Regions from separate parts of the Micromonospora sp. RL09-050-HVF-A genome, predicted to be linked through region 3. Evidence: riboswitches for the same ligand, from Rfam matches in the RefSeq annotation. Region 3 holds a riboswitch; each other region holds the start of a gene.
What was found. Region 3 has a riboswitch for cobalamin ahead of bluB (5,6-dimethylbenzimidazole synthase). Riboswitches for the same ligand answer to the same signal wherever they lie in the genome.
Positions count from the first base shown of each region.

Region 1 (9,934 bases), 1.9 Mb from region 3:
CGCCGGTGCCGGGCGGACCGGGTTATCCTGGTCCGGTCGACCAGGCAGGGCACGGTTCGACCAGGCAGCTGACAGTTCGACCAGGGCAGGGAGCAGATCGTGGCAGGTGACGACGACATCTCCGGGTGAACACCCGGCTGCGGTGACCGACGGCGGATGACCGCCCCGTCGCGTCGCCCCTGTCGTCCTGCCCTGTTCACCCCGGGCAGCGCCCGCGCGCCCGGATCACCTGTCTCCGAGGTTCACCATGTCCGACAGTCACGTCGTCTGCTCCCACCTGTCCTTCTCCTGGCCGGATGACACCCCGGTCGTCGAGGACCTGTCGTTCTCCGTTCCCGGCGGCCGCACCGGTCTGGTCGCGGCGAACGGCGCCGGCAAGTCCACCCTGCTGCGGCTCATCGTCGGCGAGCTGCGTCCCACCGCGGGCAGCGTCACCGTCGAGGGGGTGCTGGGCTACCTGCCGCAGCACCTGCCGTTCGCGACGCGGCAGACCGTCGCCGAGGTGCTCGGGGTCGACCGCGTCGTCGCCGCGCTGCACGCCATCGAGGCCGGTGACGCCGCCGAGGAGCACTTCGCCACCGTCGGCGATGACTGGGACGTCGAGGACCGCACCCGGGTCGCCCTCGACCGGCTCGGCCTGACCGGGGTGACGCTGGACCGCCGGCTCGGCACCCTCAGCGGCGGCGAGGTGGTCTCCCTCGGCCTCGCCGCCGAACTGCTCAAACGGCCCGACGTGCTGCTGCTCGACGAGCCCACCAACAACCTCGACCGGCCGGCGCGGGAACGACTGCTCGCCGTGCTGCGGTCCTGGCCGGGCACGCTGCTCGTGGTCAGCCACGACCGTGCGCTGCTGGACGAGATGGACCGCATCGCCGCCCTCGACCACGGCGGGATCCGCCTTTTCGGCGGCAACTTCACCCACTACGAGCAGGTGGTACGGGCCGAGCGGGAGGTCGCCGAGCGGCAGGTGCGTCAGGCCGAGCAGGACGTGAAGCGGCAGAGGCGGGAACTCCAGCAGGCCCGCGAGCGGGCGGCCCGCCGGGCCTCGACCGCCGCCCGGAACCTGTCCGACGCGGGGCTGCCCCGGATCGTCGCCGGCAACCTCAAGCGGGACGCGCAGGTGTCGGCGGGCAGGGCCGACGACGTGCACACCGCCCGGGTCGCCGACGCCCAGAACCGGCTGGACCAGGCGGGCGGGGCGGCCCGCCGCGACGACCAGCTCGTCCTGGACCTGCCCGACACCACGGTGCCCGCCGGGCGCACGGTCTTCGCCGGCCACGCGATGCGGGTCGGCTACGCGGGTCGGCCGGTCTTCGCCGGTGACGGGGTCGACCTGACTGTCCGGGGGCCCGAACGGATCGCCCTGACCGGGCCCAACGGTGCGGGCAAGTCGACGCTGCTGCGGCTGGTCGGTGGTCGGCAGGAGCCGGACGCGGGCACCGTCGCGCGGGCGTCGGGGCGGGTGGCGTACCTGTCGCAGCGCCTCGACCTGCTCGACCCGGCCCGTACGGTCGCGGAGAACCTCGCCGGGTTCGCGCCGTCGAGGACCGAGGCGGAGCGGATGAACCTGCTGGCCCGGTTCCTGTTCCGGGGTGCCCGTGTCCACCTGTCGGCCGGCGTGCTCTCCGGCGGTGAGCTGCTCCGCGCCACCCTGGCCTGCCTGCTGTCCGCCGAGCCGGCACCGCACCTGCTGCTGCTCGACGAGCCCACCAACAACCTGGATCTGGTCAGCGTGGCGCAGTTGGAGAGCGCGCTGCTGGCGTACCGGGGGGCCTTCGTGGTGGTCAGTCACGACGACCGGTTCCTGGCCGGGATCGCCGTGGACCGGTGGCTCCGGCTGGCCGACGGCCGGCTCACCGAGACCGGGCCGCCGCGCTGACCCGGCCCGGAGGCCCGAGGCAGGGGAGCCGTCGCGACAGGGCAAAAATAGACGTTCGTCCATGGTAAAAAGAGGGCGCACTGCTACTGCTACGGGGAGGTAACCGTGCGTCACCTTGTCATGCGAACAGTTCGCAGTCGTCCGGCCCGGTGGTCGTTGGCCGTTCCGGTGGTGGCCGCCTGCGTGGCGGCGGCCCTGGCCGGCCCGCCGGCGGCCCAGGCCGGGCCGGGCTGTCCGGCGGGAGCGATCATGAACGTGGTCGCCCACCAGGACGACGACCTGCTCTTCCTCAGCCCGGACCTGCTGCACGATGTACAGGCCGGCCGCTGCGTCCGGACGGTCTTCGTCACGGCGGGCGACGCCGGCCGGGACGGCACCTACTGGGGCGGCCGGGAGACCGGGGCCAAGGTGGCGTACGCCCAGATGGCCGGGGTCGCCAACACCTGGACCCAGGCGGACGCCGGCATCAGCGGGCATCCGATCCCGGTCTTCACGCTCACCGGCAGGCCCACCGTCTCGCTGGTCTTCCTCCGGCTCCCGGACGGCTATCCCGGCGGCACCGGGCACCCGAACACCGGTTCGCAGAGCCTGCAGAAGCTCTGGCTCAACGGCATCTCCACGATCACGTCGCTGGGCGTCGGCACGTCCAGCTACAGCCGGGCCGGCCTGATCAGCACCCTGGCCGGGCTGATGGCCGCCTACCAGCCGACCGCCGTCAACACCCAGGACCACGTCGGCGGGTTCGGCGACGGTGACCACAGCGACCACCACGGCGCGGCCTACTTCGCCCAGGCCGCCGAGCAGGCGTACGTCGGGTCGCCCACGTTCACCGGCTACCACGATTACAAGATCAAGAACTATCCGGCGAACCTGGGGTCGACCGACGTCGCCGGCAAGTCCGCCGCCTTCTTCGCCTACGGCCAGTACGACGACGGGGCCTGCACCAGCCTGCCCACCTGCGCCGGCTACGACTACCCGGCCTTCCTCCAGCGGCAGTACAAGGTCCTCGGCCCCAACCTGGCCCGGACGGCCACCGTCACCGCGACCAGCCAGGACACCGGCAGCGGGCAGACGGCGGCCAAGGCCGTCGACGGGGTGATCGCCGGCTGGCCCGACGACCCGACCCGGGAGTGGGCGACCGTCTTCGGCGGGGTCGGCACCCAGCTCACCCTGAGCTGGTCGGGCCCGCGCACCGTCCGCCGGGTCGTCCTCTACGACCGGCCCAACCCCAACGACCAGATCACCGGCGGCACCCTGCTGTTCAGCGACGGCACCTCCACGGCCGTCGGCGCCCTGGACAACGGCGGCGGCCCGACGGAGGTCATCCTCCCGGCGGCGAAGACGGTGACCAGCGTCACGCTCACCGTCACCGGGGTCGGCGGCGGCACCGTCAACGTCGGCCTCGCCGAGATCGAGGTGTTCGGCAACGCCGGCCCCTGAGCGGACGGCCGAGGCCCGGTCCGGTGGGGGTGTGTGACCACCGGACCGGGCCCCGGCCGCGCCGGTCAGAAGTCGTCGTCGAAGGTGACGCTGCCGCTGACCCCCACCTGGTACGCCGACACCCGCCGCTCGAAGAAGTTCGACAGCTCCTGCACGTCCTGTAGCTCCATGAACGCGAACGGGTTCTGCGCGCCGTAGCGTGGCGCGATGCCGAGCTGGGTGAGCCGCCGGTCGGCGACATGCTCCAGGTAGGCCCGCATGTCCGTGAGCGACAGCCCCGACACGCCCTGGTCGAGCAGGTCCTCGGCGAACTGCACCTCACACTCGACGGCCTCGGCGAGCATCTCGGTGACCTGCCGTTCCAGGTCGGCGTCGAACAGGTCCGGCTCCTCCCGCCGGGCGGTCTCCACCACGTCGAAGGCGAACGCCATGTGCATCGACTCGTCGCGGAACACCCAGTTGGTGCCCGACGCCAACCCGTTGAGCAGACCCCGGGACCGCAGGAAGTAGACGTAGGCGAACGCGCCGTAGAAGAACAGCCCCTCGATGCAGGCGGCGAAGCAGATCAGGTTGAGCAGGAACGCCCGCCGGTCCGCCCGGGTACGCAGCTCCCGCAGCTCGAAGACCGAGTCGATCCAGCGGAAGCAGAACTCGGCCTTGCGCCGGATCGACGGGATGTTCTCGATCGCGGCGAACGCGGCGAACCGCTCCTGCTCGTCGGGGACGTACGTGTCGAGCAGGTTCAGGTAGAACTGCACGTGCACGGCTTCCTCGAACAGCTGCCGGGACAGGTAGAGCCGGCCTTCGGGAGAGTTGACGTGCTGGTAGAGGTTGAGCACCAGGTTGTTGGCGACGATCGTGTCACCGGTGGCGAAGAACGCCACCAACCGGGACACCAGGTGCCGCTCGGCCGGGGACAGCCGCTCCAGGTCGGCCAGGTCGGAGTGCAGGTCGACCTCCTCCACCGTCCAGGTGTTGCGGATGGCGTCTTTGAACCGGTCGAAGAAGTGCGGGTAGCGCATCGGCCGCAGGGTGAGGTCCATGCCGGGGTCGAGCAGCAGCTGCCGCCCGGCGGTGCGGGGTTCGTCGACGGTGGTCACTGGCACGCCTCGCAGCTCTCGGGGTTCTCCAGGGAACAGGCCAACGCCTCGGCGTCGGCCGCCACGACCGGGGCGACGGTGACGGTGGCCTGCTGGATCCGGGTCGCCGGACGCGACCGCAGGTAGTAGGTGGTCTTCAGCCCGGACTTCCAGGCGTACAGGTACATCGAGGACAACTTGCCGATGGTCGGCGCGCTGAGGAACAGGTTCAGCGACTGCGACTGGTCGATGTACGGCGCCCGCGCGGCGGCCAGGTCGATCAGCGCCCGCTGCGGCAGCTCCCACGCGGTCCGGAACAACTCCCGCACCTCGACGGGCAGGTCGACGATGCCCTGCACCGAACCCTCGGCCCGCTTGATCTGGTCGCGGATCTCCGACGTCCACAGGCCGCGCGCCTTCAGCTCGCGTACCAGATAGGTGTTGATCTGGAGGAACTCCCCGGACATGGTCTCCCGCTTGAACAGGTTGGACACCTGCGGCTCGATGCACTCGTAGCAGCCGGCGATCGACGCGATCGTGGCGGTCGGGGCGATCGCCACGAGCAGCGAGTTGCGCAGGCCGTGCGCCGCGATCCGGGTGCGCAGCGCCGCCCACCGCGCGGTCTGGGTGGGCTCGACCCCCCACAGGTCCGGGTGCAGGTCACCCCGGGCCGCCCTGGTCTGCGGGTACGCCGGGTGCGCGCCGAACCGTTCGGCCAGGCCGGCCGAGGTCTCCAGGGCGGTCAGGAAGATCTCCTCCTGGACCCGGGTGGACAACTCCCGGGCCCCGGCCGAGTCGAACGGCAGCCGCAGCGCGAACAACGCGTCCTGCAAACCCATCAGCCCCAGCCCGACGGGCCGCCAGCGCGGGTTCGACGCCGCCGCCTGCTCGGCCGGGTAGTAGTTGATGTCGATCACCCGGTCCAGGAACACCACCGCCGTCCGGACCGTTGCGCGCAGCTTGTCCCAGTCGACGCCGTCGCCGGTGAGGTGCGCGCCGAGGTTGACCGAGCCGAGGTTGCACACCGCCGTCTCGGTGTCGCTGTTGACCTCCAGGATCTCGGTGCACAGGTTGGACAGGTGGATCGTGTTGCCCGGCACGCCGGTCTGGTTGGACAGCCGGTTCGACGGGTCCTTGAACGTCATCCACCCGTTGCCGGTCTGTGCCAGGGTGCGCATCATCCGCCCGTACAGGTCCCGGGCCTTCACCGTGCGGACCGCCTTCTTCTCCGCGACCCGGTACGCGGCGTCGAAGTCCTCGCCGTACAGGTCGGGCAGCTCGGGGGCGTCCGACGGGTCGATCAGCGACCAGTCGCCGTCGGCCTCGACCCGGCGCATGAACTCGTCGGGGATCCAGTTGGCGAGGTTGAGATTGTGGGTACGCCGGGCCTCCTCACCGGTGTTGTCCCGCAACTCCAGGAACTCCTCGACGTCCGGGTGCCAGGGTTCCAGGTAGACGCAGGCGGCGCCCTTGCGCCGGCCGCCCTGGTTGACCGCCGCCACCCCGGCGTCGAGGGTCTTGAGGAACGGCACGATCCCGTTGGACCGGCCGTTGGTGCCCCGGATCAGCGCGCCCCGGCCCCGCACCCGCGTGAAGGAGATGCCGATGCCGCCGGAGAACTTCGACAGCTTCGCCACCTGGTGGTAGCGCTCGTAGATCGAGTCCAGCTCGTCGCGCGGCGAGTCGACCAGGAAACACGACGACATCTGGGTGTGCCGGGTGCCCGAGTTGAACAACGTCGGGGAGCTCGGCAGGTAGGCAAGCGACGACATCAGCCGGTAGAACCCGACCGCCTCGTCGGGCGTGGTGGACAGCCCGCAGGCCACCCGCAGCAGCCAGAACTGCGGGGTCTCCACCACCAGCCGCGACTGCGGGTGCCGCAGCAGGTAGCGGTCGGCCACCGTCCGCAGCCCGAAATACTCGAACCGCAGGTCACCGGCCGGGTCGACGGCGTCGTCGAGCTGCCGGGCATGCCGGGCCACGAATGCCGCCGTGTCGTCGGCGATCAGGCCGAGGCCGTGGGCGTACCGGATGGACTGGCTGAAGCTCTCCACCGCCTGCCCGCGGACCTCCTCGTCCACGTACGCGGCCAGCAGCCGGGCCGCCAGCCGGGAGTACTGCGGCTCCGTGCCGATCAGCTCCGCCGCCGTCTGGATCGACAGCTTGTCCAGCTCGGCCGTGGTCGCCCCGTCGTAGAGGCCGCTGATCGTCCTGGTGGCCACCCGCAGCGGATCGACCTCGTCCAGGTCGGTGGCCCACCGGGCGACGGCCGTGACGATCCGGTTGACGTCGACCGGCTCGGTGTCGCCGTCGCGCTTGCGTACCCGCATCGCCGGCCGGCGTGACTCCGCGCCGTCGACCTCGGACGGTGGGCGCTCCGCTACGTTCGTCATGACCTCTCCTCGCTGTCACCGATGGCCATCGGACGCGGGAGAACGCCAACGGGCACGGCACGACGGCCGGCCCGGGTGCTGGCGTCGGTCGTCCCGCGCGACCTCCGACCGCCGCGCGCAGCAGCGCACGGCGCACTGGCAGGTCTTCGGACTCGCGGGCGTGACCGGGGTCGCCGGTCGCCTACTGGCCGTCGCTTCCCAGACCTGGCGGTCCAGTGCTCGATGACGGCGGTCGTTCCCACTTACCGCTGCGGGGCAGTCCCGGATTTCCACCGGGTTCCCTGTTGCCTCGACCGGACCACCGGGCCCGGTCGAACCAGCTGCGTGGCACACCATATATGGCGTGGATGGGGGAGAGGCAACACTAGATGTCGCGTCGGCGTGTCAGATAACTCTCCTCCGACCGGTCGGTGGCCCGCAGTGACGCCAGCAGCCGCAGGGCGTCCGCGTCGGCGCTGCCGGGCTCGGCGGTGAAGACCAGCAGGACCGGGCCGGGGTTGCCGGGCAGCGGGTAGGTGTCCCAGTCCAGGACGATGTCACCGACCCCGGGGACCTGGAAGGTCTTGGTGCCGCTGACCGACCCGCGCACGTCGTGCCGCGACCACAGCCGCCGGAACTCGGCGCTGCGGATGCTCAGCTCACCGACGATCGCGGTGGCCCGGGGATGGGTGGGGTCGGTGGCGACGGCGGCACGCATCATGCCGATGTAGTCCAGTGCCTGCTGCTCCCAGGACGCGCAGCGCCGCACCGGGGACGCCGCCTCGTCGAACATCAGCAGCAGCATGTTGAGCCGGCCCGGCGGGAGGTCCGCCGGATCGCCGAGCAGCGCCACCGCCCACCGGTTCCAGGCGAGCAGGTCCAGGTGGCGGCCGAGCACCACCGCCGGGGTGTCCAGCACCCGCAGCAGCCGTCGGGTGCTCTCCGGCACCCGCTCCGGGCCGTGGTCCACCCGGGCCGGTACCGGCCGGCGGGCGGCGCGGGCCAGGGTGAACAGGTGCCGGCGTTCCTCGTCGTCGAGGGCGAGCGCGGCGGCGAGCGCGTCCAGCACGTGGTCGGACGGGCGGACCTCCCGGCCCTGCTCCATCCGCTGGTAGTAGTCGGTGCTCAACCCGGCCAGCAGCGCCAGCTCCTCGCGGCGCAGCCCGGTGACCCGGCGTCGCCCGCCCGGCTCCAGGCCGACGTCGCGGGGGTGCAGCCGGCCGCGTCGGGCGCGCAGGAAGTCACCGAGTTCGCGGGCGTACGGATGGGTCATGGGGCCAGTGTGACGCGGCCCGGACCGGGGTGGGTAGGACTGCGGGACCTAGGCGACCGGGAACGACCGAGCCCGGCCGGGTGGCCCCTAACGTCGGCGTCCCCACCCCGACCGCTCAGGAGCAGCAGATGACCTGGACCGCCGACCACATCCCCGACCAGCACGGCCGTACCGCCGTGGTGACCGGCGCGAACTCGGGCCTCGGCCTGGTCACCGCCACCGCGCTGGCCCACCGTGGTGCGCACGTCGTGCTCGCCGTCCGCGACACCGCCGCCGGCCGGCAGGCCGGCAGGCGCATCGGCGGGAACGTCGAGGTACGTGAGCTGGACCTCGCCTCCCTCGCCTCGGTCCGGGCGTTCGCGGCGGGACTGGCCGCCGCCCATCCGAGGATCGACCTGCTGGTCAACAACGCCGGTGCGGTGCTGCTCGGCCCGCGCCGCACCAGTGTCGACGGCCACGAGCTGCACCTCGCCACCAACCTGCTGGGCCACTTCGCGCTGACCGGTCTGCTGCTGGACAACCTGGCCGCCGCGCGGGCGGCCCGGGTGGTCCACCTCAGCTCGATCACCCACCGCAACGCGCACCTGGACTTCGCCGACCTGATGGGCGAGCGCGGCTACCGGGGCGCCGCCGCGTACGGCCGGTCCAAGCTCGCCACCACCGTCTTCGGCGTCGAGCTGGACCGGCGGCTGCGCGCCGCCGGAGCACCGGTGCTCAGCGTGCTGGCCCATCCCGGTGTCACCCGCACCAACCTGACCCCCCGGGCCATGGCCCACCGGGGCCGGCGTGGCCGGGTGGTCGCCTGGCTCGGCCTGCTGGCCACCCAGCCGGTGGAGTGGGGTGCGCTGCCCCAGCTGCGCGCCGCCACCGACCCGGCGGTCCGGGGCGGCCAGTTCTTCGGCCCGGCCCGGCTCTTCCAGACCTGGGGTCCGGTCACCGAGGTGCGGGCCAGCCCGGAGGCCACCGATCCCGCTGTCGGCCGGCGGCTGTGGACGGCGGCCGAGGAACTGACCGGCGTGAGCTATCTCTGACGCAGGGTCGCACTAGCATGGCTGCGGTCGGTGACGGTGGCGGAGACGAGGCGACATGGGATGGCTCGGGCGGGTGCTGGGCGGCGGGGGCCGGCAGGTCCAGGAGGATCCGGTCCGGCAGGCGGCGCTGTCGGCCGAGGTGCGGCAGCGGTACGGCACCCACGTGGCCGTCGCGCCGGCCGACCAGGTGGCGGGGATCGTCGGCCTGCTCGACGACGGTGACGGCCTGGCGGTGGCGGCCAGGATCGTCGGCGAGTTCGCCGACGCGGCCCACGCGGACCTGTCGGCCCAGACGGCGGAGCTGTACCGGCGCACCGGTCACCGGTTCCCGGTGGACCGGCGCAACTACCGGCCACTGTGGCGGGCGGCCGGTGGCCGGCTGCACTGGCCGCTGTTCGCGCTGCCGGGCGGCCTGCACCCGTACGTGCACGTCGCCGCCGCCGCCACGGTCGTCGGGACGAGGGCGACGCAGTTCGTCCGGGCGACCGACCCGCATCCGCTGCTCGCCCGCCTGTTCGAGGTGCTCGACCTCACCACCTGCGGCTGGGAGTACGGCCGGGTCCGGGTGGACCACGACGGGGCGTCGCTGGTCGGTCGGCTGATCTCCACCACCCGGGACGTCCGGGCGGCGATGAAGGAACCCCCGCCGCTGCCGCCGTCGGTGCGGGAACTCATGCGCACCAACCGGGCGGTCGACGTCTTCGACCTCACCGGCGACCGGGTCGTCGGCACGATCAACGTGGGTGGTGAGCTGCGCCCGGCGCTGTTGACCTGACGCCGTCGGGTCGACCTGCGGGTCCGGCCTGCCCGGGGTGGACGCGGTTGCCGTCCACCCCGGGCTGCCGGGTCCCGTCACACCT
Region 1 covers NZ_JAGKQP010000002.1:1,889,859-1,899,792, reverse strand. The annotation lists gene J7462_RS08350 (ABC-F family ATP-binding cassette domain-containing protein) at 248-1,879, shown strand; gene J7462_RS08345 (PIG-L family deacetylase) at 2,000-3,319, shown strand; gene J7462_RS08340 (ribonucleotide-diphosphate reductase subunit beta) at 3,385-4,362, opposite strand; gene J7462_RS08335 (ribonucleoside-diphosphate reductase subunit alpha) at 4,416-6,791, opposite strand; cobalamin riboswitch at 6,911-7,127, opposite strand; gene J7462_RS08330 (helix-turn-helix transcriptional regulator) at 7,156-8,043, opposite strand; gene J7462_RS08325 (oxidoreductase) at 8,172-9,074, shown strand; gene J7462_RS08320 (hypothetical protein) at 9,130-9,849, shown strand.
Region 1: linked by a shared signal. The riboswitch ahead of J7462_RS08335 (ribonucleoside-diphosphate reductase subunit alpha) and the one ahead of bluB (5,6-dimethylbenzimidazole synthase) in region 3 are both predicted to bind cobalamin.

Region 2 (9,934 bases), 1.2 Mb from region 3:
GGACTTCCCCTTCATCTGCCCGGTGTGCACGATGGTCAGCGGACGGTGCCGCCGCTGCCGGGTGGTCAACCCGTCGGCGGGGACGTGTTCCGGCTTTCCCTGCGGCATCAGCGCACGCTCCGATTCGCTCCGACGGTGGCGAGCCCGGCCAGCGGGTCGGCGGTGACCGTGTCCAGGCGGTGGTGGGCCGCGCCGAGCTGGTCGGCCAGCCGGCGGGCCAGGTGCAACCGGACCGGGCCGGACTCACAGTCCACCACGACGCAGGGTGCGCCGGTGGCGGCGAGCACCGCCGCCGCGCGCGCCGACCGGTCCAGCGGCCGGTGCCCGGCGGTGGCCCGGCCGTCGGTGACGACCAGCACCAGCGGACGCCGGCGCGGGTCCCGCAGCCGCTGCACCCGCAGCAGGTCGACGGCGGCGAGCAATCCCTCCGCCAACGGGGTACGCCCCCCGGTGGGCAGCTCGGCCAGCCGCGCCGACGCGGCCAGCACCGACGAGGTGGCCGGGAGCAGCACCTGCGCCCCGGAACCCCGGAAGGCGACCACCGCCACCGTGTCCCGACGCTGGTAGGCGTCGGTGAGCAGGGCCAGCACCGCACCCTTGACCGCCGACATCCGCTGCCGCGCGCCCATCGACCCGCTGGCGTCGACCACGAACAGCACCAGGTTGCCCTCGCGGCCCTCCCGGACCGCCTCCCGCAGGTCGTCGGGGCGCAGCAGCAACCGCCCGCCGCACCGGCCCCGCCGGGCCTGGTGCGGGGCGGCGGCACGCAGGGTCGCCGGCAGGTGCACCGTGGCCGGCCGGCCGGCGGGCACCCGCGCGCCGGTGGTCCGCCCGCGCCCGGTCCGGGCCCGCGACCGCCGGCCGGGCACCCCGTCACCCACCCCCGGTGCGGTGAACAACCGGGCCGTCAACCCCCGCTGCGGTACGGCCACCGAGCCGGCGCCCGCCGGGTCACCCGGGTTCGCGGTGCCGCCCTGGCCTGGTCGCCCCGGACGGGCACCGGTGTGCTCGGCGGACCCGTCGTCGGGGCGTCCCGACCGGCCGTCGGCGCGGTGTCCGGTGTCCGGCCCGTCGTCGCCGTCCGGTCCGCCGTCGTCGATGCGGTCCGGCCACCGGTCGTCCCCGGACTGTGGGGAGGCCGGACCGGTCCGGGCGCGCGGGTGGTCGTCGTGGCCCAGCGGACCACCAGCGTCCTGCGGCCCACCGGTGGCATCCTGCGGCCCACCGGCGTCGTCGGGTGGCTGTGGACCGGACCCGCCGCCGGGGCCACCCGTCGAAGGGCCGCCCGGCCCACCGCCGTCCGGGCCGCCGGGGTCACCCGGACCGGCCGGGCCGGTATCCGGCGGATCGTCGTCGGGGTGCTCGTCGCGGGCCCGCTGCAACGCCTCGTCGAGGCGTTTCTCGTCCAGGCCGGGGGTGTCGAACGGGTCACGACGACGCCGGTGCGGCAGGGCCAACCGGGCGGCGACCCGCACGTCGTCGGCGGTCACCCGGTCCCGCCCCTGCCAGGCGGCGTGTGCCACGGCGGTCCGGGCGGTGACGATGTCGGCGCGCATCCCGTCCACGTCGAACGCGGCGCAGACCTCGGCGATCTGCCGCAACGCGGCGTCAGGCAGCAGCACCGCGTCGAGCCGCCCCCGGGCGGCAGCCACCCGGGCGGCCACCTCGGCGTCGGCGGCGGCCCAGCGGGCGGCGAACCCGGCCGGGTCGGCGTCGGCGGCGAGCCGGCGGCGCACCACCTCCACCCGGACGACCGGGTCCCGGCTGGCCGCCACCTCGACGGTCAGCCCGAACCGGTCGAGCAACTGCGGACGCAGCTCACCCTCCTCCGGGTTCATCGTGCCCACCAGCAGGAACCGGGCGGCGTGGCTGACCGAGACACCCTCCCGCTCGACGTGGCAACGGCCCATCGCGGCGGCGTCCAGCAGCAGGTCGACCAGGTGATCGTGGAGCAGGTTCACCTCGTCGACATAGAGCACCCCCCGGTGGGCGGCGGCGAGCAGGCCCGGCTCGAAGGCGCGTACCCCCTCGGCGAGGGCCTTCTCCAGGTCCAACGAGCCGACCACCCGGTCCTCGGCGGCACCGACCGGCAACTCCACCAGCCGGGCCGGACGGCTCTCGACCGACGCGGCGGCCGGGTCCTCGTGCCCGGCGACGCCCGGGTGCGGACCGTCCGGGCAGGTCGGATCCGGGGCAGCCGGGTCGCAGCCGAACCGGCACCCGGCGACCCGGTCCACCGGCGGGAGCAGCGCGGCCAGGGCCCGCACGGCGGTCGACTTGGCGGTGCCCTTCTCGCCCCGCACCAGCACCCCGCCGATCGCCGGGCTGACCGCGTTGAGCAGCAACGCCAACCGCATGTCGTCCATCCCGAGCACGGCCGAGAAGGGAAACCCGCTCACTGTGCTGCTCCGGCTCGCGACTGCGGGGCTCGCAAACCCGGCTCACTCCTCGCGCTCACAGAGCTGACCTCCGATCGCGACTGCGGGGCTCGCAAACCCGGCTCACTCCTCGCGCTCACTGCTTTTCCTCCAGGTCGCCCTCGGTGGCCAGGTACGTCTCCCGCAGCCGGTCCAGGGTGGCGGGCTCCGGCGCGGCCCACAGGCCCCGGTCGGCGGCCTCCAGCAACCGCTCGGTGATGCCGCGCAGCGCCCACGGGTTGGACCGTTCCAGGAACTCCCGGGTCTCCCCGTCGAACAGGTACGCCTCGGCGAGGCGCTCGTACATCCAGTCGTCGACGACACCGGCGGTGGCGTCGTAGCCGAACAGGTAGTCCACGGTGGCGGCCAGCTCGAACGCGCCCTTGTAGCCGTGCCGGCGCATCGCGGCGATCCACTTCGGGTTGACCACCCGGGCCCGGAACACCCGCCGGGTCTCCTCGCCGAGGGTGCGGGTGCGCACGTCGTGCGGCATCGCCGAGTCGCCCACATAGGCGGCCGGGGCGGCCCCGGTCAGGTGCCGCACCATCGCCACCATCCCACCGTGGTACTGGAAATAGTCGTCGGAGTCGACGATGTCGTGCTCGCGGGTGTCCTGGTTCTTGGCCGCCACCGCGATCCGGGCGAAGGACCGTTCCATGTCGGCCCGCGCCTCCCGCCCGTCCAGGCCCCGGCCGTAGGCGTAGCCACCCCAGACGGCGTACACCTCGGCCAGGTCGGCGTCGGTGCGCCAGTTCCGGGCGTCGATCAGCGGCAGCAGCCCCGCCCCGTACGCCCCGGGCTTGGAGCCGAAGATCCGGGCGGTGGCCCGCCGCTCGTCGCCGTGGGTGGCGAGGTCGGCGGCCACGTGCGCGCGCAGGTAGTTGTCCCCGGCCGGCTCGTCGAGGGCGGCGACCAGCCGTACCGCGTCGTCGAGGAGGGCGACGACGTGCGGGAACGCGTCCCGGAAGAAGCCCGAGATGCGGACCGTGACGTCGACCCGGGGCCGGCCCAGTTCCGCCACCGGCACCACCTCGACGCCGGTGACCCGCCGCGACCGGTCGTCCCACACCGGCCGGCAGCCGAGCAGGGCCAGCACCTCGGCGATGTCGTCACCCTGGGTACGCATGGCGCTGGTGCCCCACACGGTCAGCCCGACCGACCGCGGGTACTCGCCGGTGTCGGCGAGGTAGCGGGCGAGTAGCGAGTCGGCCAGCGCGACCCCGACGTCCCAGGCGTTGCGGCTGGGGATCGCCTTCGGGTCGACGGAGTAGAAGTTGCGGCCCGTGGGCAGCACGTTGACCAGCCCCCGGGTGGGCGACCCGGACGGACCGGGGGGCACGAACCGGCCGTCGAGCGCGCCGAGGGTGTGGGTGATCTCGTCGGTGGTGCGGTCCAGCCGGGGCACCACCTCGCGGGCGGCGAACCGCAGCACCTCGGCGGCGTCGGGGCAGGACCCACCGGTCACCTCGGTGACCACCTCGTCGACCCGGGCGGGGTCCCAACCGAGGGTCTCCATGCCGAGGACGAGCCGCCGGGCCAGCCCTTCGATCAGGTCCACCGCGTCGGCGGCGGTGACCGACGGCCCGTCGACGACGTCGGTCAGCGCCGCCGGCACCGCCACCCGCGCCCCGGGCTCGGCGAGCAGCGCCTGCTCGTCGAGGTCATAGCTGGCGGCGAGGGCCTGACGCAGGCCGGGCAGGGCCTGGGCGCCGCCCCACACCTGGGGGGCGCGCAGCACGGCGAGGACGAGGTTCACCCGGGGCTCACCGGTGGGCACCTCGGCCAGGATGTGCAGCCCGTCGCGGATCTGCACGTCCTTGACCTCGCACAGGTAACCGTCGAGGTGCAGCACGAAGTCGTCGAAGTCGTCGGCGTCGGGCATCGCCTCGGTGTGCAGGTCGTGGTGCAGTTCGGCGACGCGCACCAGCTCCCAGATCTGCCCCCGGACCACCGGCACCTTCGCCGGGTCGAGGGCCTGCACGGTGGCGTACTCGTCCAGCAGTTGTTCGAGTTTCGCCAGGTCGCCGTAGGCCTCGGCGCGGGCCATCGGGGGCACCAGGTGGTCGACGACGACGGCGTGCGCCCGCCGCTTGGCCTGGGTGCCCTCGCCGGGGTCGTTGACGATGAACGGGTAGACCAGCGGCAGGTCGCCGAGGACGGCGTCGGGGGCGCAGTCGGCGGCCAGGCCGAGGCCCTTGCCGGGCAGCCATTCCAGGGTGCCGTGTTTGCCGAGGTGCACCACCGCGTCGGCACCGAAGCCGCCGTCGGCGACCGGCGCGGCCAGCCACCGGTACGCGGCGAGGTAGTGGTGGCTGGGTGGCAGGTCGGGGTCGTGGTAGATGGCGATCGGGTTCTCACCGAAGCCGCGCGGCGGCTGGATCAGCAGGGTGACGTTGCCGAACCGCAGCCCGGCCAGGACGATGTCACCGTCGTCGGTGTAGAGCTGGCCGGGTGGCTCACCCCAGTGTTCCCGCATCCGGTCCCGCAGGTCGGCCGGCACCTGGTCGAACCAGCGCCGGTAGGTCTCCCCCGGCACCCGGGCCTCGGCGGCGGACAACTGTTGCGGGGTGAGCCACTCGACGTCGTGACCACCGGCGGCGATCAGTGCGTGGATCAGGGCGTCCCCGTCGGTGGGCGGGGGCGCGTCACCGAGGTGGTATCCGGCGGCGGCGAGGGCGGCGAGCAGGCGTACCGCCGAGGCGGGGGTGTCCAGGCCGACGGCGTTGCCGACCCGGGAGTGCTTCGTCGGGTAGGAGCTGAGCACGATCGCCAGCCGCCTGTCGGCGGGGGGCAGGTGCCGCAGCCGGGCCTGTCGGACGGCGATCCCGGCGACCCGGGCGGCCCGCTCGGCGTCGGCGGCGTAGACCGACAGCCCGTCGGCGTCGATGCGTTTGAACGAGAACGGCACGGTGACGATCCGGCCGTCGAACTCGGGGATCGCCACCTGCATCGCCGCGTCCAACGGGGACAGTCCGGCGTCGCTGCCGGCCCACTGGTCCCGGGTGCTGGTGAGGCAGAGCGCCTGGATCACCGGCACGTCGAGGGCGGCGAGCGCGCCGACGTCCCAGGCGTCCTCGTCGCCGCCACCGGAGGCGTCGGCGGCGACCGTCCCCCCGGCGGCGAGGACGGTGACGACGAGCGCGTCGCAGCGGGCGAAGAGGTCCAGCGGCCCGGCACCGGGGGTGAGCCCGCGCAGCGATCCGCAGTAGATCGGCAGCGGGTTCCCCCCGGCCGCGTCGACCGCGTCGGCCAGGGTGTGCACGAAGTCGGTGTTGCCGGCCAGCGCGTGCGCCCGGTAGAACACGATGCCCACCGTGGGCCGCCCGTCGCCGTCCGCCCGCCGCCCGTCCGGCCCGGCCGCCGGTTCCGCCGGGTCGATCGGGTCGACCGGGGCGGTCGGGTCGACCGGGGCGGTCGGGTCGACCGGGGCGGTCGGGGGTCGACGGTCGAGAATGCCGTACGGCGGGGTGGGGGTGGGCGGGTCGAAGCCCTCACCGGTGAGCAGGACCGTGTCGGACAGGAACCGGGCCAGCTGGGCGAGGTTTGCCGCACCCCCCTCGACCAGGTAGGACAGGGCTTCGGTGGCCACCCCGGAGGTCACCGTGGAGGCCGCCATCAGCTCCGCGTCGGGCACCGCCTCGCCGCCGAGCACGATCGTGGGGACGCCGGAGCCGAGCACCGCCGCGAGGCCGTCCGGCCACGCCTGCCGACCACCGAGCAGCCGTACGACGGCCAGGTCGACCCCGTCGAGCAGGGCCGGCACGGCGTCCACGTCGACCCGGGTGGGGTTGGCGAGCCGGTAGTCGGCGGCGCTGGCCCGGGCGGCGAGCAGATCGGTGTCGGCGGTGGACAGCAGCAGGATGCGCACGTTCGGCTCCGGAGAGTGACGTCCGGCTCGACCACAGGGCCGGGCCGAGCGGGGCGGGAGGGACGCCGGTCAGCGGCGGCGGAGGTACGACGCACCCGCCTGCGGCGGGGTACCCGGACCGGCCGTCAGCGGTACGTGGCAGGCCGACCGCCCCGGCGGCGGCCGGCGACGGTGGGAGAGGTGGGAGCACGCGGCGGCGCGGGCTCGACGGTGATGCAGAAATCACCGACCGTGATGGGGTCGGCAGTGACGCTGTGCGTCATCGGGTCCTCCTCGGGTGTCCACGCCCTGGGGTTCTCCGACGGCCGAAGTATCCTGGCTCCCGGATCGACGCTCACCCCCGGCCTTCCAACCGTGCACGCACGGTCGTGACTCACGAGGGGGGATCGCTCCCCGGTGACAGTGGCGGGACCGCGTCGGAATCGCACCGACTTCCTTCACTGCCGTCAGGCCGCGAATGCTGCCATACTCCTCACCCCGAGGTCAACGGTGGCCACCGGCCCCGCGACGGCACCGATCGACCCCTGTGGCGAGGCCGGCAGCCGCCCGCCCCGCGCATCCCACGGGTGGGTCCGGCCCCGCCCGACGGCCGACCCGCAGCCGCCCCGTGCGGCGCACCCGCAGATCCTCCGAGGCGACCCGCAACCCGCCTGAGGGAGGTCCGCCGGCCGCCACCAGCCGGTGCGGAGCCGATCGAGGCACCCATCCCGGGACCGACCGTCCCGGGACCGACCGTCCCGGGACCGACCGTCCCTGGCGGTCGGAACACCTCTCTCGCACCCTGTCGAGCTGATGACGTCAACGACTCGGGGTCGGCACGGTCCGACCCGACCGGACGGGCGTCGGGCCGGGCCGTCCCACCCGGGGGGACCGATCCGTCACCGTCATCAGCTCGAAAGGGCCCGCGACGACATACCCACACACCCCTGGCCCGCAGCCGCCGGCGCGGCCAACGGCCGCGCCCACCACCACGGCCGCACCCCACGGCCCGCCCCCACAGACACCCACCCCGCAGACCCCTGGCCACCCTCTACGCAGCGGCTGAGGGGTCAACGGAGGCGACGCTCGGGGTGGGTCCGGTTCCAGGCCCGCATCCGCTCCGGGTATCCGGTCTTCGCCGCCTCGTAGAGGGGCACCGCGTGCCGGTGGGCCAGCTTCGCCGCCGTACGTGGGGAGCCGGTGCGGCGGCGGATCCACTCCCCGTCGTGCGCGATCGCCACCACTGTGGTGTCGGTGGCGGTCGTCTCGGGTTCGAGATAGAACTCCACCCCCCGGTGGGCGGCCACGAAGTCCGCCAACGCGGTCAGGTCGTCCCGGGTGGCCTCCCGATCGAGCTTGGTCGGGATGCCCTCGTCAGCCCGGGTCCGTCGGCTGAACCAGCCCATCTGCCCGTCCTCTCCTCGGCGTCCCTCCAGTGGAACACCCCTGCCTGGCAGGGCGCTGCGAGCCCGGTGACAACCGGCTGGACGGGGCAGACCTCGACGCCCCAGGGCGTACGCGCCACGCCCGGGACCGTTCAGCCCAGGGCGGCCAGCTCGTCGGGGGTGAGTCGCAGCGCGGCGGCTGCGACGTTCTCGGCGAGGTGGGCCGGGTCACCGGTACCGGGGATGGCCAGCACGTGCGGGCCCTGGTGCAGCGTCCAGGCGAGGCGTACCTGCTGCGGGGTGGCGTCGTGGGCGCGGGCGACGGCGCGTACGGCCGCGTCGTGGTCGGTACGTGCCCCGCCTTCGCGGTTGACGCCGGTCAGGGAGAAGAACGGCACGTAGGCGATCCCCCGGGCACCGCACTCGCGGACCATGGCGTCCTGGTCGCCGCGGTTGTCCAGGGCGTAGTTGTTCTGCACGCAGACCACCGGGGCGATGGTCTGCGCCTCGTCGAGGTGGTCGACGCGGACGTTGGACAGGCCCAGGTGCCGGATCAGACCGGCGTCGCGCAGCTCGGCCAGCGCACCGAAGCGTTCGGCCACGGAGTCCGGCGCGGGCCGCTTGACGATCCGCAGGTTGACCAGGTCGAGGTGGTCGCGGCCGAGCCGACGCAGGTTCTCCTCAACCTGGGCGCGCAGCTGCGCCGGGCTGGCCTCCTCGCGCGTGCCGGTCGTCGGGTCGGCCCGGAAGCCGACCTTGGTGACGATGACCAGCCCTTCCGGGTACGGGGCGAGGGCGGCACGGATCAGTTCGGTGGCGTACCGGGCGGGGCCGGTGCCGACCTTCAGGGTGCCGCCCGGCGAGACGTAGAACGCGGCGGTGTCGATGTGGTCGACGCCCAGTTCGACGGCCCGGCGCAGGACGCGCAGCGCCCGGTCCCGGTCGGGGTGGGCGGTGAGCCGCATCGAGCCGAAGCCCATCCGGTGCACGGTGCGGTCGCCCAGGGTCCAGCGGCCCGCCGCTGCGGCGGTGATCTCAGTTGGCATCCGGCGACCCTAGCCAGCGGCGACGACCCGGCGTAACGGCCGCGCACCCGATACCGGTGCGGGCCGGGAACTGTTAGTTTTTCTGTACTGGGGCGGTGTGTTCCGACGGCCCGACGCCGGCCGGTGGACGAGTCGCCGGCACCAGGGCCAGCGTCGGGATCAGCAGCACCGGCACCACCAGCAGGGCATGCAGGATGCCGACGTGGTCACCGAGCAGGCCCAGCAGCGGCGGGCTGGCCAGGAACGACGTGTAACCGATCACCGCGACGACGCTGACCCGGGCGGGGGCGTGCTCCTCGTCGTCGGCGGCGGCGCTCATCCCGACCGGGAAGCCGAGCGACGCGCCGAGCCCCCAGAGGACCACCCCGACGACGGCCAGCGGGCCGGAGCCGGCCAGCACCGCCAGCAGCGAGCCGGCGGCGGCCAGCAGGATCGTGCCGATCAGCACCGGCACCCGGCCCCAGCGGTCGATGGCCACGGTGCCGACGGTCCGGCCGATGGTCATGCCGGCGACGAAGACCCCGAAGACGGCTGCCCCGGCGGCCTCGCTGACCCCGTAGCCGTCGACGAAGGCGACCGCCAGCCAGTCGTTGGCGCTGCCCTCGGTGAACGCCATCACCAGCACCAGTGCGCCGATGAGCAGGGTGCGCGGCTCCCGCCAGGCCGCGAGCAGGCCACCCCGGCGGGCCGACGCGGCACCGTCCGCGGTGGAGGCGGGCAGGGCGGGCAGGAAGTTCCGCGCCCCGAGCAGGGTGCCGCCGAGCACCACCGCCGCCAGCACCGCCAGGTGGACGGTGATCGGCACACCGAGCCGGGCCGCACCCGCGCCCAGCCCGGCACCGGCCACCGAGCCGAGGCTCCAGGCGGCGTGGAAGCGGGGCAGGATGGTGCGGCCCAGCCGTTTCTCCACCGCCGCGCCCTCGACGTTCATGCCCACGTCGCAGGTGCCGGAGCCGTAGCCGAGGGCGAACAGGCCGACCGCGACGCCGGGCAGCGAGCCGAGCGGGGTGGCGACGCCCACCCCGGCCAGCCCGACCGCGACCAGCACGGTGGAGGCGACGACGGTGCGGGCCGGGCCGAGCCGCTGGGTCACCAGGCCGGCGCTGGTCAGCGCCAGCACCGCGCCGCCGGACATGGCCAGCAGCAGCAGGCCGAGCCGGCCGGCGCTGAGGCCGAGCGCGTCGCGGACCGCCGGGACCCGGGAGAACCAGCTGGCCACGGCGAGGCCGTTGAGGGCGA
Region 2 covers NZ_JAGKQP010000002.1:1,258,295-1,268,228, forward strand. The annotation lists gene cobO (cob(I)yrinic acid a,c-diamide adenosyltransferase) at 1-108, opposite strand, end outside; partial or broken gene J7462_RS05875 (VWA domain-containing protein) at 108-2,458, opposite strand; gene cobN (cobaltochelatase subunit CobN) at 2,515-6,285, opposite strand; cobalamin riboswitch at 6,594-6,723, opposite strand; gene J7462_RS05885 (hypothetical protein) at 7,335-7,670, opposite strand; gene J7462_RS05890 (aldo/keto reductase) at 7,802-8,695, opposite strand; gene J7462_RS05895 (MFS transporter) at 8,769-9,934, opposite strand, start outside.
Region 2: linked by a shared signal. The riboswitch ahead of cobN (cobaltochelatase subunit CobN) and the one ahead of bluB (5,6-dimethylbenzimidazole synthase) in region 3 are both predicted to bind cobalamin.

Region 3 (9,934 bases):
GCCAGCTCGGCCGGGCACGCCTCACCTCCGGTGAACACGTGGCGCAGGTGCGGGTACGGGCCGTCGTCGAGCAGCGCCAGCAGCGTCGGAGGCGCGCCGACGAAGGTGACGCGCTCGGCGCGGATCAGCGCGGACAGCGACTCCGTCGAGTGCAGGGTCTCCCGGCGGGCACACACCAGCGTGGCGCCGCTGATGAGCGCGGCGTAGACCTCTGCCTGACACAGGTCGAAGGCGAGTGACGCGAACTGCAGGATCCGGTCGCCGGGGCCGAACTTGAAGGTCTCGGCGAACGGGACCAGGTAGGACACCAGCGCCCGGTGCTCGGTCAGCACCCCCTTGGGGCGGCCCGTCGAACCGGAGGTGTAGATCACGCTGACCAACGAGTCCCCGGTGCTCACCTCGTCGAGCGGGTCGCCTGCTCCCCCGACCCCGGCGGACTCGATGTCCGGCCAGTCGCGGTCCAGGCACAGGTAACGACGCGACCGGGGCTCGGGAAGGCTGGCGAGCAGGTCGCTCGTGGTCAGCACCACGTGTGCGTCGGTGTCGTCGAGAATGAACTCCAGGCGGCCGACCGGGTGGTCGATGTCGAGGATCACGTACGCGGCACCCGCCTTGGCGACACCGAGGAACGCCACGAGGACGTCCAGGCCGCGATCCATCGCGACCCCCACCAGCTCTTCGTGTCTGACCCCGCACCGGTGCCTCAGGTGGGCGGCGAGGACGGCGGCACGTCGGTCCAGCTCCCCGTAGGTCAGCTCGACGCCCTCGAAGACCGCCGCGACGGAGTCGGGTGCCGCTGCGGCCCGTTCCGCGACGAGGACGTGCACGGGATCGGAGCGGACGGCGTCGTCCGGACCGCGACCCAGCCGCATCAACTCGGCCCGGTCGTCGGCGGACAGCAGGTCGATCTCGGACACCCTGATGCCGGGGTCGGCGGCCGCACCGGTCAGGACGCGCTCGATGTGGGTGAGCAGTTGGTCGATGCGCCACCGGGCGAACAGCTCCGTCGAATACTCCGCCGACACCCGCAGCTCGGTCGCCGACTCGGCGAAGGTCAGCGACAGGTCGAACCGGGAGTGCATCGTCTGCTGGTCGACCACACTGATGGTGGCTCCGGGCAGGTCGAGGGAGCCGCTGCCGGTCTCCTCGCTGAGCACCTGGAGAAGGACGTCGAACAACGGATTGCGGCTGGGGTCGCGGGGGACGGCAAGGCGGTCGACCACCCGCTCGAACGGCACGTCCTGAAGCTCGTAGGCCCGCAGGGAGGTGTCCTTGACCCGATCGAGCAGTTCGGCGAAGGTGGGCTTTCCGGACAGGTCCAGCCGCAGCACCACCGCGTTGACGAAGATGCCGACGACCTGTTCCAGGTCGGGATCGGACCGGCCGAGTGCGGTGGTGCCGACGGCGAGGTCCTCCTCACCGGTGTAACGGGACAGGACCACCCCGAGGGCCGCGGTCAGGAGCATCGACAGCGAGACCTTCTGCGACCGGGCGAGGTGGCGCGCGGTGGCACCGATCGATGCCGGAAAGACCCGGCTGAGGTGTTCGCCGCGGTGGACGGTGTACGGCGGTCGCGGGTGGTCCGCCGGCAGGTTCAACGCCGGCAGGCCCGACAGCTGGGACTTCCAGTAGGTGAGCTGCGCTTCGAAGGTGCCGTCTTCGAAGGCGACCCGCTGGGCCTTGACGAAATCGGCGTAGTCGGTGGCGGCCCGGCCGGCCGGGAGTTCGTGACCCTGCCGGATCGCCGCGTACGACCTGCGGATCTCGTCACTGATCAGGTTGATGGACCAGCCGTCACACACGATGTGGTGAATGACGATGGACAACAGGTGTCGTTCCGTTGCGACGCGGAACAGGCGGAACCTGTAGAGCGGGCCCACGGCCAGGTCGAACGGTGTCCGTGCCAGCGTGGTCGCCGCGTCGAGGGCACGTGTCTCCCCGAGTTCCCCCGCTGCGGTGGAGTCGTCGATCACGAGCGCCTGCTCCGGAGGAGCTGCGATGACCTGGTAGGGAACGCCGTCGTGCGCGTCGAAGCGCGCGCGGAGGATGTCGTGGTTCGCGACGACCCGGGTCATCGCGGTCTGTAGTGCCGAGTGATCCAGGTCGCCGTCGATCCGGTACAGCACGGCGACGTTGTACGTCGGTGTGCCGGGGGCGAGTTGGTCGAGAAACCACAACTGTTCCTGGGCGAACGACAGTGGCAGTTCAGCCGAATCCGTCGCGTGTGCCGAATTCACCGAGGCCTCGGTCACTACCTCTCCTTCCTACAGACACCCGCAATCTGTCGAAAAAGCGCAAACTCGTGTCGCGTAATCACAGAGATGTCAGTGCCCGGGAGCGAACCCGGCGCTGTTTCGCCACGAAGTGACCTACGGTGAATCAACTTGGACAGCGTCATCGGTCGGCGCCGGATATTGCTTCGATCTATTGCCACAGCTAGCGACCAGAGTATGACTGACGGTAACATTAGCGATGGGGTGCGTCAATACGTATTGCTGGCCGGCCGGAAGTTCGCCGGCGGGGGTTGCGGCTGATTTGAGCTGGTCCGCATGGCTCATGGTCAGGTGTCCGTAGCGCTGCCCATCATGGTGAACCGTCCCGTTTTCGGCGCAGTCGGCGGTCACTGCGCGTGGCGGACGCCCGGAGCGCGGTGCACCACCAGGATCCCGCCGGGGAACGGGGGCGGACCTGGCCGACCGGACAGCCCCGCAACGGCACGCCGACGCGCCGTCCGGCGTGGAGGCCGGACCGTCCTGCGGGATGCCGACCCCCTCACCACGGGCGGCAGCCGGCAATCACGGCGTCGCGTTCCCCGCCCGACGCCGGCACCACCCACGGCGCACGTGAGGAGAATTCCCTTCCGCATCGTGCGGACACGACCCCGAGTGGTGACCGGCGACAGCTTCCCGAACGAACACACAATCAGCCACGACACCATTCTCACCCTCGGGGGAAATTGGCAGGTTCTTCACGGCTGCCGCGTACGCCGGACTGCTAGCCTGCCGATCAGCGGAAAACGCCCGTCGACTCAGCGCGAAGGGAGCATCCCAGTCGTGACGACAATTCGCATTCTCGGCCACGCCGCACCATGGAGGACACTGTTCCTCGCCATTGCCGTCGCGGTGGCCCAACTGCCGGCACCCGTCGCCGGTGCCGCCGCCAGGGGCGACCGACCCGCCCTCCGTTGGCGGGCCGACGACGCGCTGTCGAGTTCCCGCTTCGCGCTGGCGGCGGCCACGGCGCCGGACGGGTCGATCTTCGCGATCGGGGGTGCCGACGCAGCTTCGGTCACCACGGTGGTGGAGGTCTACACGCCTCGGACGCGGCGGTGGAGGGCCGGCCCGTCGCTGCCCCGGCCCCGGTACCGCCATGCGGCGGCCACCGGCGGGGACGGGCGCGTCTACGCGATCGGCGGCAGCTCTCCCGGTGCCGAGGGAGCGTTCCTCAGCTCCGTGCTCGCCCTGACGCCGGGCGACGACCACTGGGTGCCCGTCGCGTCGATGCCCAGCGGACGGCAACTGCTCGCCGCGACGGCCGGCACCGACGGCCGGGTCTACGCCGTCGGCGGGGACCGTCGCGACTCGCTGTCCACCCTGGAGGTCTACGAGCCGACGGTGGACCGGTGGACCACCGCGGCGTCGATGCCCACGCCGCGCTACGAGATGGGGGTGACCGGCGGACCAGACGGGCGGATCTACGCGATCGGCGGCTGCGGGGACGGCGTCCTGAACGTCCTCGACGTCGTCGAGGCGTACTCGCCCACCACCGACACCTGGGCGACTCTCGCGCCGCTTCCCAGCCGGCGGTGTCTGGTCGACGCCACGACCGGCCCGGACGGCCGGATCTATGCGACAGGTGGCTGTGAACTGGTCACCGACCCTTCGGGAAGACCTGTCGACTGCGTGGACACCACCCGGGTGGACGCGTACTCACCCGACACCGGCACCTGGGCGACGGTCACCGGCACCACCACCGCCCATCGTGAAGGCGCGGCGGTCACCAGCGGCAGGAGGATCTTCGCGATCGGCGGGCACACCGCCGGGGTGGAGTCCGCGCGGGTGACCGCCCGCCGCCCGCCGGGGGCGTGGCCGGCCTGCGTCACCGGCACGGGTTAGCATCGGCGGCGGCATGATCGTGCGAGGTGCCCCGCGGGTGCGGGGAGAATCGGGAAGCCGGTGTGATTCCGGCACGGGCCCGCCGCGGTGACCGGGGAGCGACCGTCCAGGCGCGAGGAGCGCAGCCACTGGCCGTACGGCTGGGAAGGCGGACGGGTTGGCGTCGATCCGGGAGTCCGAAGACCGGCCTCGCGTCGACCGCCCGCCCGTCCGGGGTGGGCCGAGCGCAGCGGGAGCCTGCCTGTGGAACTCTACGACGCCATCCACCGCCGCCGGGACGTCCGGGCCCAGTTCACCGGGGAACCGGTGCCGGACGGCGCCCTGCACCGGATCCTGGACGCCGCGCACGCCGCACCCAGCGTCGGCTACTCACAGCCGTGGGACTTCGTCCTGGTCCGGGACCCTGCCATCCGTCGTCGGTTCCACCGGCACGTACAGGCCGAGCGGGCGACGTTCGCCGCCACCCTGGACGGCGCGGCGGCCGAACGGTTCGCGGGCATCAAGATCGACGGGGTGTTGGAGTCGACGCTGTCGGTCGTCGTCACGTACGACCCGCAGCGTGGGGGCCCGGCCGTGCTCGGGCGGCACGCCATCGCCGACGCCGGTCTCTACTCGGTCTGCCTGGCCATCCAGAATCTCTGGCTCGCCGCCACCGCCGAAGGGCTGGGCGTCGGGTGGGTCTCCTTCTACCGGGAGTCGTTCCTGGCCGGGCTGCTGGGCGCACCGGCCGGCATCCGGCCGGTGGCCTGGCTCTGCGTCGGGCCGGTCACCCACCTGGAGTCCGTGCCCGACCTGGAACGGCACGGGTGGCGTCGACGCCGACCTCTCGCCGAGGCGATCCACCACGACCGTTGGTTGCACAGCTGAATCCCCATTTTCCATCGTGGATGACAGCGCGCCTCGTCGCTGCAACACTGTTTTCGGTCGATCCCCCGCCAACTTCCTGAGTGCCCACTGATGGATTTTGACAGCGATGGGACAGCCATTGGATCTGCACAGGGTAGTAATCAGCCATCCTGAATCCTGCCCGAGACAGGTTGACTTCATTGTCACCGACGACCGGCACGGCACCGCCGCTGCACCGGCGGCCTTCCCCGCCGGACTTCGCTTCGGGGTTCACCGGTGACGCGAGGCGGTCGTTGTCGCCGCGGGTCACGGCGACCGATGGCAGCTCACGGAGAAACCAGCCCCGAGCGCCCGCCTGACTGCGGTCGGATGTCCCCCGGGCCGACGAACACAGCCTCGACGAGCGCGCTGAGTACGCCGACTCATGCCTGGTCGGGTCGGACCATCCACGCTGGACCACGTGACTTCTGAGGCGGCCGGTGCACGTCGGTGGGGTGGCCCGATCGTGGGGCTCCTGGTCCTGGTCTGGATCGGCGGGCTGATCGCGGCAGCCGTGTGGTGGCTGAGCATCGGCTTGGCGCAGTGGAACGCCAACTACGACGGCCGGCCCGACGAGCTGGTGGGCCTCGGACGCCAGGCGAGCCTGGCCCTACTGGTCGCCGCGTTGGTGGCGATCGCCGGCCCGGCAGTCATCGCGCTCGTCGCGTACCGGCTGCGGCTGGTCCGAACCGCGATCGTCTTCCTGGTGCTGACCGTCGTGATCGCCGTGCCCGCCCTACCGTTCGCCGCATCCGTCGGGCGGGGTCTCACTCCGGTGCCGGCAGACACGACGCCCGGCCCGCCAGGGCACTGCGTGGAACTCAGCGGCGGCGACAACCGCTGCCCGGGCGGCTGACGGGAGCGGGAGCAGCAGGGTGTGCCGGGATGACCGGGCAGGCGGCCCACCCGGAAACGACGGAAGGACCGGGGTGGTGCTGGCTTCCATCCGTCGAGGTGCCGGCCTGGCGTCGACCTGTCGGGAGTACGCGGGTCTCGACCATCACCCCGTGACAGGATCCGCCCGCCCTCCTTGCCTACTGGTCGTGACGGGCCTTGACCGCAGCCGTACGCAGCGCATCGATCGCACCCATGTTCAGCTCGGCCCAGCGTTTGAGCTCGCGCAACGGACCGACGAGCGTGTCGCCGAGCGCTGTCAACGAGTAGTGCACGGCGGGCGGACTCGTGGGTTCCACCCAGCGGCGGGCGAGGCCGGCGCCTTCGAGTTGACGCAGGGTGTGGGTGAGCATCTTCTGGGACACACCCGGCATGCGGCGGCGCAGCGCGGCACGAGCCGGACGACGTTCGTCGGTGGCGTCGCCGGGTTCGCCCACGTCCAGTCCCCCACGCGGATCTCGTCCGCCCTCCCCGAGGCCGACGCCTCCCCCGGGCCGACGTCGATGTTCTTCCTGCTGCCTGGAGTCGGCGAGGTCCTGCGTGTCAACGGCACGGTCACCTCCCAGCGGCGAGCACGGACCACGGTGGTGATCAGGCAGGCGTGGGTCCACTGCGCGCAGGCCATCCTCCGGTCCGGCCTGTGGCAGCCACCCACCCAGCAGACCGCGTCGGCCCCGCAGATCGCCCTCGACGAGCCGCTGGGGGCACCCGGTGTGGCCGAGTTCCTCGCCGCAGCGCCGTTCCTCGCACTGTCGAGCTGGGACACCGAGGGTGGCAGCGACACCAGTCCCCGAGGCGACCGGGGAACGGTGGTCCGGATCCTCGACGGTCGGACGCTCGTGCTCCCGGACCGCAGGGGCAACAAACGCGCCGACACGCTACACAACCTGCTGCAGGATGAGCGGCTCGCCTTCGCCGCGCTCGTGCCCGGCCGCAGCGGGGTGCTGCACGTACGCGGGCGCGGCGTGGTAACCGACGACCCGGCACTGCTACGGACCCTCGCGCTGCGCGGGCTGGCACCGCACGCGGCGCTCGTCATCGACGTCGAACACGCCGAGGTGACCGGCAACGACGCGGTGGCCCGGGCCCGGCTGTGGCATCCCGGCGCACACCTCGACCGCAGTGCCGCGCCGGATCTCACCATGATCGCGTTGGAGCACCTCGCCACGAACTCGGCGGACGCGCCGGGCGGGCCGCCTGCGGCACTGTTCAGGGTCATCGGCGCGATCCCGGGGCTGTCGCGGGCGCTGCGGGTGGTGATGCGCCGCGCCTACCGCTCCGCGCTGCGTAAGGAGGGCTACGCCGACATCGCGGACGGGCGACGGACCGACGGCGACCGGGCCGGAAGTCCGCTGCGGGAGGTGCGCATCGTGGAGATGCGCCGGGAGACGCCGAGCACCGTCACGATCGTCCTCGAAGACGCCGCCGGACGGCCCGACCACTTCGCGTTCCGGCCCGGTCAGTACTTCACGCTCGTCGTCGAGGTCGACGGCCGACCGGTCCGGCGGGCCTATTCGGCCTCGTCCGCGCCGGGGACGACGCGGCTGGAGGTCACCGTCAAGCATGTCGAGGGAGGGCGGCTCTCCAGCCACGTGCACCGGATGCTGCGCGTCGGGGACCTCCTGGGCCTGCACGGCCCGTCCGGGACGTTCCACACCGAGACCGAGCCACCGACCGAAATACTGCTCGTCGCCGCCGGCAGCGGTGTGACGCCGATGATGAGCATGATCCGTACGCGGCTCGCCGACCGGGCCGGCCACGACCGGATCGCGCTGCTCCACAGCAGCCGGGACGCCGACGAGGTCATCTTCGCCGCCGACCTCGACCGGTTGGCCGCGGAGCACCCGGACCGGTTGTCCGTCACCCACGTCCTGACCAGACGGGACGGCCGCCTCGACGCGGACCGCCTGGTGGACTGGTTCACCGGCCGTACGCCGGCCGCAGACGCCCGCTACTACGTCTGCGGCCCCGAGGCGCTCATGAGCACCGTACGGAAGGTGCTCGCGAGCCTCGGCGTGCCGGACGCGCGGGTGCACCACGAGACGTACACCTCGGGTGCCGGCACCACGATCGCGACCACGACGCCCCAGCCGATGACCGTGGAAGCGGCCGGGCAGCCCGTCGGCGCGGGGACGGTCGAACCCGGTCAGAGTCTGCTCGACGCGGGTCTCGCCGCCGGGATCGACCTGCCGTTCTCCTGCACCGTCGGCACCTGCGGCGAGTGCGTCGTGCGGCTTCGCCGCGGCGACGTCGTGTTGAGCGAGCCGAACTGTCTCACCCCGCAGCAGCGGGCCGCCGGCTACACCCTGACGTGTGTCGCCCAGCCCCTGTCCGAGGTGACCATCGACCTCGCCGACCAGGGGCGTTCCGCGATAAGTGGCCAAGGCTGATCTGGACACCGGGTGGCAGATCGACGGGGTTGCAGGTCGACGGCGTCGTAGTCACGACGCCACCGACGACGACCCGGCCGACACCAGGCTGATCACACCCACGGTCAATGAGGTCCGCCACCTGATCACGCGTGCGTCATCCGTCCGACCAACGACGCCACCCACCGTCTGCACTGGTCGGGTTGACGCGATTCCGCAAGCTCGAGCCCGACGAGCCCACTACACGCCGCCTCCATCCCGGATTCCCGTCAGGGTCTCGCGACGGCTGATGCGCTAGACAGTGGTACCCGCCTTCTCCGTAGCGTCGCCGGAATTCTCGGTGCGGGTTACGCGGGCGAGAAAGACACCCCACGCGGCGAGCAGCACCGGAACCAGTGAGTTCCACCAGTTCGGTGTCAACCAGGGGAAGGAGCCCACGACGAATGCGGCTGCGGCAACGATGCCGACAGCTCGCCCGGCCAGTCCGGCGCGTGTCGACCAGCCGAGCGTCACCGCAGCAACGGCGAAACCCAGGAACGCCACGTGCAGGGCGCCGAACGTCGAGCTGACGAGCAGGGCTACGACCTCGGCTGACAGGTCGATCTCAAACACCGGGTAGACCAGACGCCCCACCGCGAGCAGTACGACGACGAGCGCGACGAGGGCGACTGTGAGAGCGGTCCTTCCCACGTCGATCCACGCCGACGGGCCGGCCAGGCCCGCGCTGAATAGACCGCGCGCACCGGCTCCCCAGCAGATGACCGCGAAGAACAGCAGTTCGTTGCTCCACATCAGTAATGAGTGGCCGCGTTCGACCCACGCCGTCATCGCGACCGCCTCGGCGGGCGGGTCAGGCAGAAGCGACAACAGCAGCAGGGCTGCGGCGGTGAGGAGCGCCCCCACGATCGTCAGCCAGCGGTGCACCCGTACGTCGACCGCTTGACGCGGCGTCATGTCTCTTACCATCGGACCGCCTCCGATAGCAGTCATCTCCCTACCGTGCCCTGCATACTCTGCCTCCCGTGAACGACCAGCCATGATCCCGGACGGCGGTGCCGTATCAGGAGTCGCGTCTGCCCCAGTTGCCGAGTGCGACGATCGCCTCGCGCAAGGCGAACCCGCGGTCGGTCAGCGCATAGGCCCGGGTGTTGTGTCGAAGGGGCAGGCGGATCAGCACGCCAGCCGCTTCGAGCTCGCGCAGGCGTATCGCGAGCATGTTTGTCGGCACGCCGAGGTCACGCTGCAGATCGCCGTAGCGCTGTGGCCCGTCGAGCAGCCGTTCCACAATGAGCAGGGCCCACCGTGCTCCGACGATGTCGAGGGCCGCGGCGAGATCGCTCACGCGGTCGGATCGGCGTCCGTCTTCATCCAAAACGGTGAGTAGTGGTAGCCGTCGGGGTCGTCGAATTGACGCTGGTACATGAAGGGGTAGTCGTCGGTGTCACCGATCCGCCCGCCAGCAGCGCCGGCGCGGTCGACGAGTTCGTCGACCGCCTCCCGGCTGCCCAGGTCGAACGAGACCGTGACCTTCGAGGGCGTCCGAGGTCCGCCGATCAACTCTTCGACTCCGCCGACGCTCGCGTACATCTCGCGGCTGCCGAGCATGACGTACTGCTCGGGGGCGATCGCGAAGCACGACACGTTGTGGTCGGACATCTCGGCGTTGAGGGT
Region 3 covers NZ_JAGKQP010000002.1:38,568-48,501, reverse strand. The annotation lists gene J7462_RS00495 (amino acid adenylation domain-containing protein) at 1-2,252, opposite strand, end outside; gene J7462_RS00490 (kelch repeat-containing protein) at 3,054-4,115, shown strand; cobalamin riboswitch at 4,123-4,322, shown strand; gene bluB (5,6-dimethylbenzimidazole synthase) at 4,359-4,982, shown strand; gene J7462_RS00480 (hypothetical protein) at 5,422-5,856, shown strand; gene J7462_RS00475 (helix-turn-helix domain-containing protein) at 6,035-6,259, opposite strand; gene J7462_RS00470 (2Fe-2S iron-sulfur cluster-binding protein) at 6,236-8,284, shown strand; gene J7462_RS00465 (hypothetical protein) at 8,558-9,217, opposite strand; gene J7462_RS00460 (helix-turn-helix domain-containing protein) at 9,324-9,605, opposite strand; gene J7462_RS00455 (VOC family protein) at 9,602-9,934, opposite strand, start outside.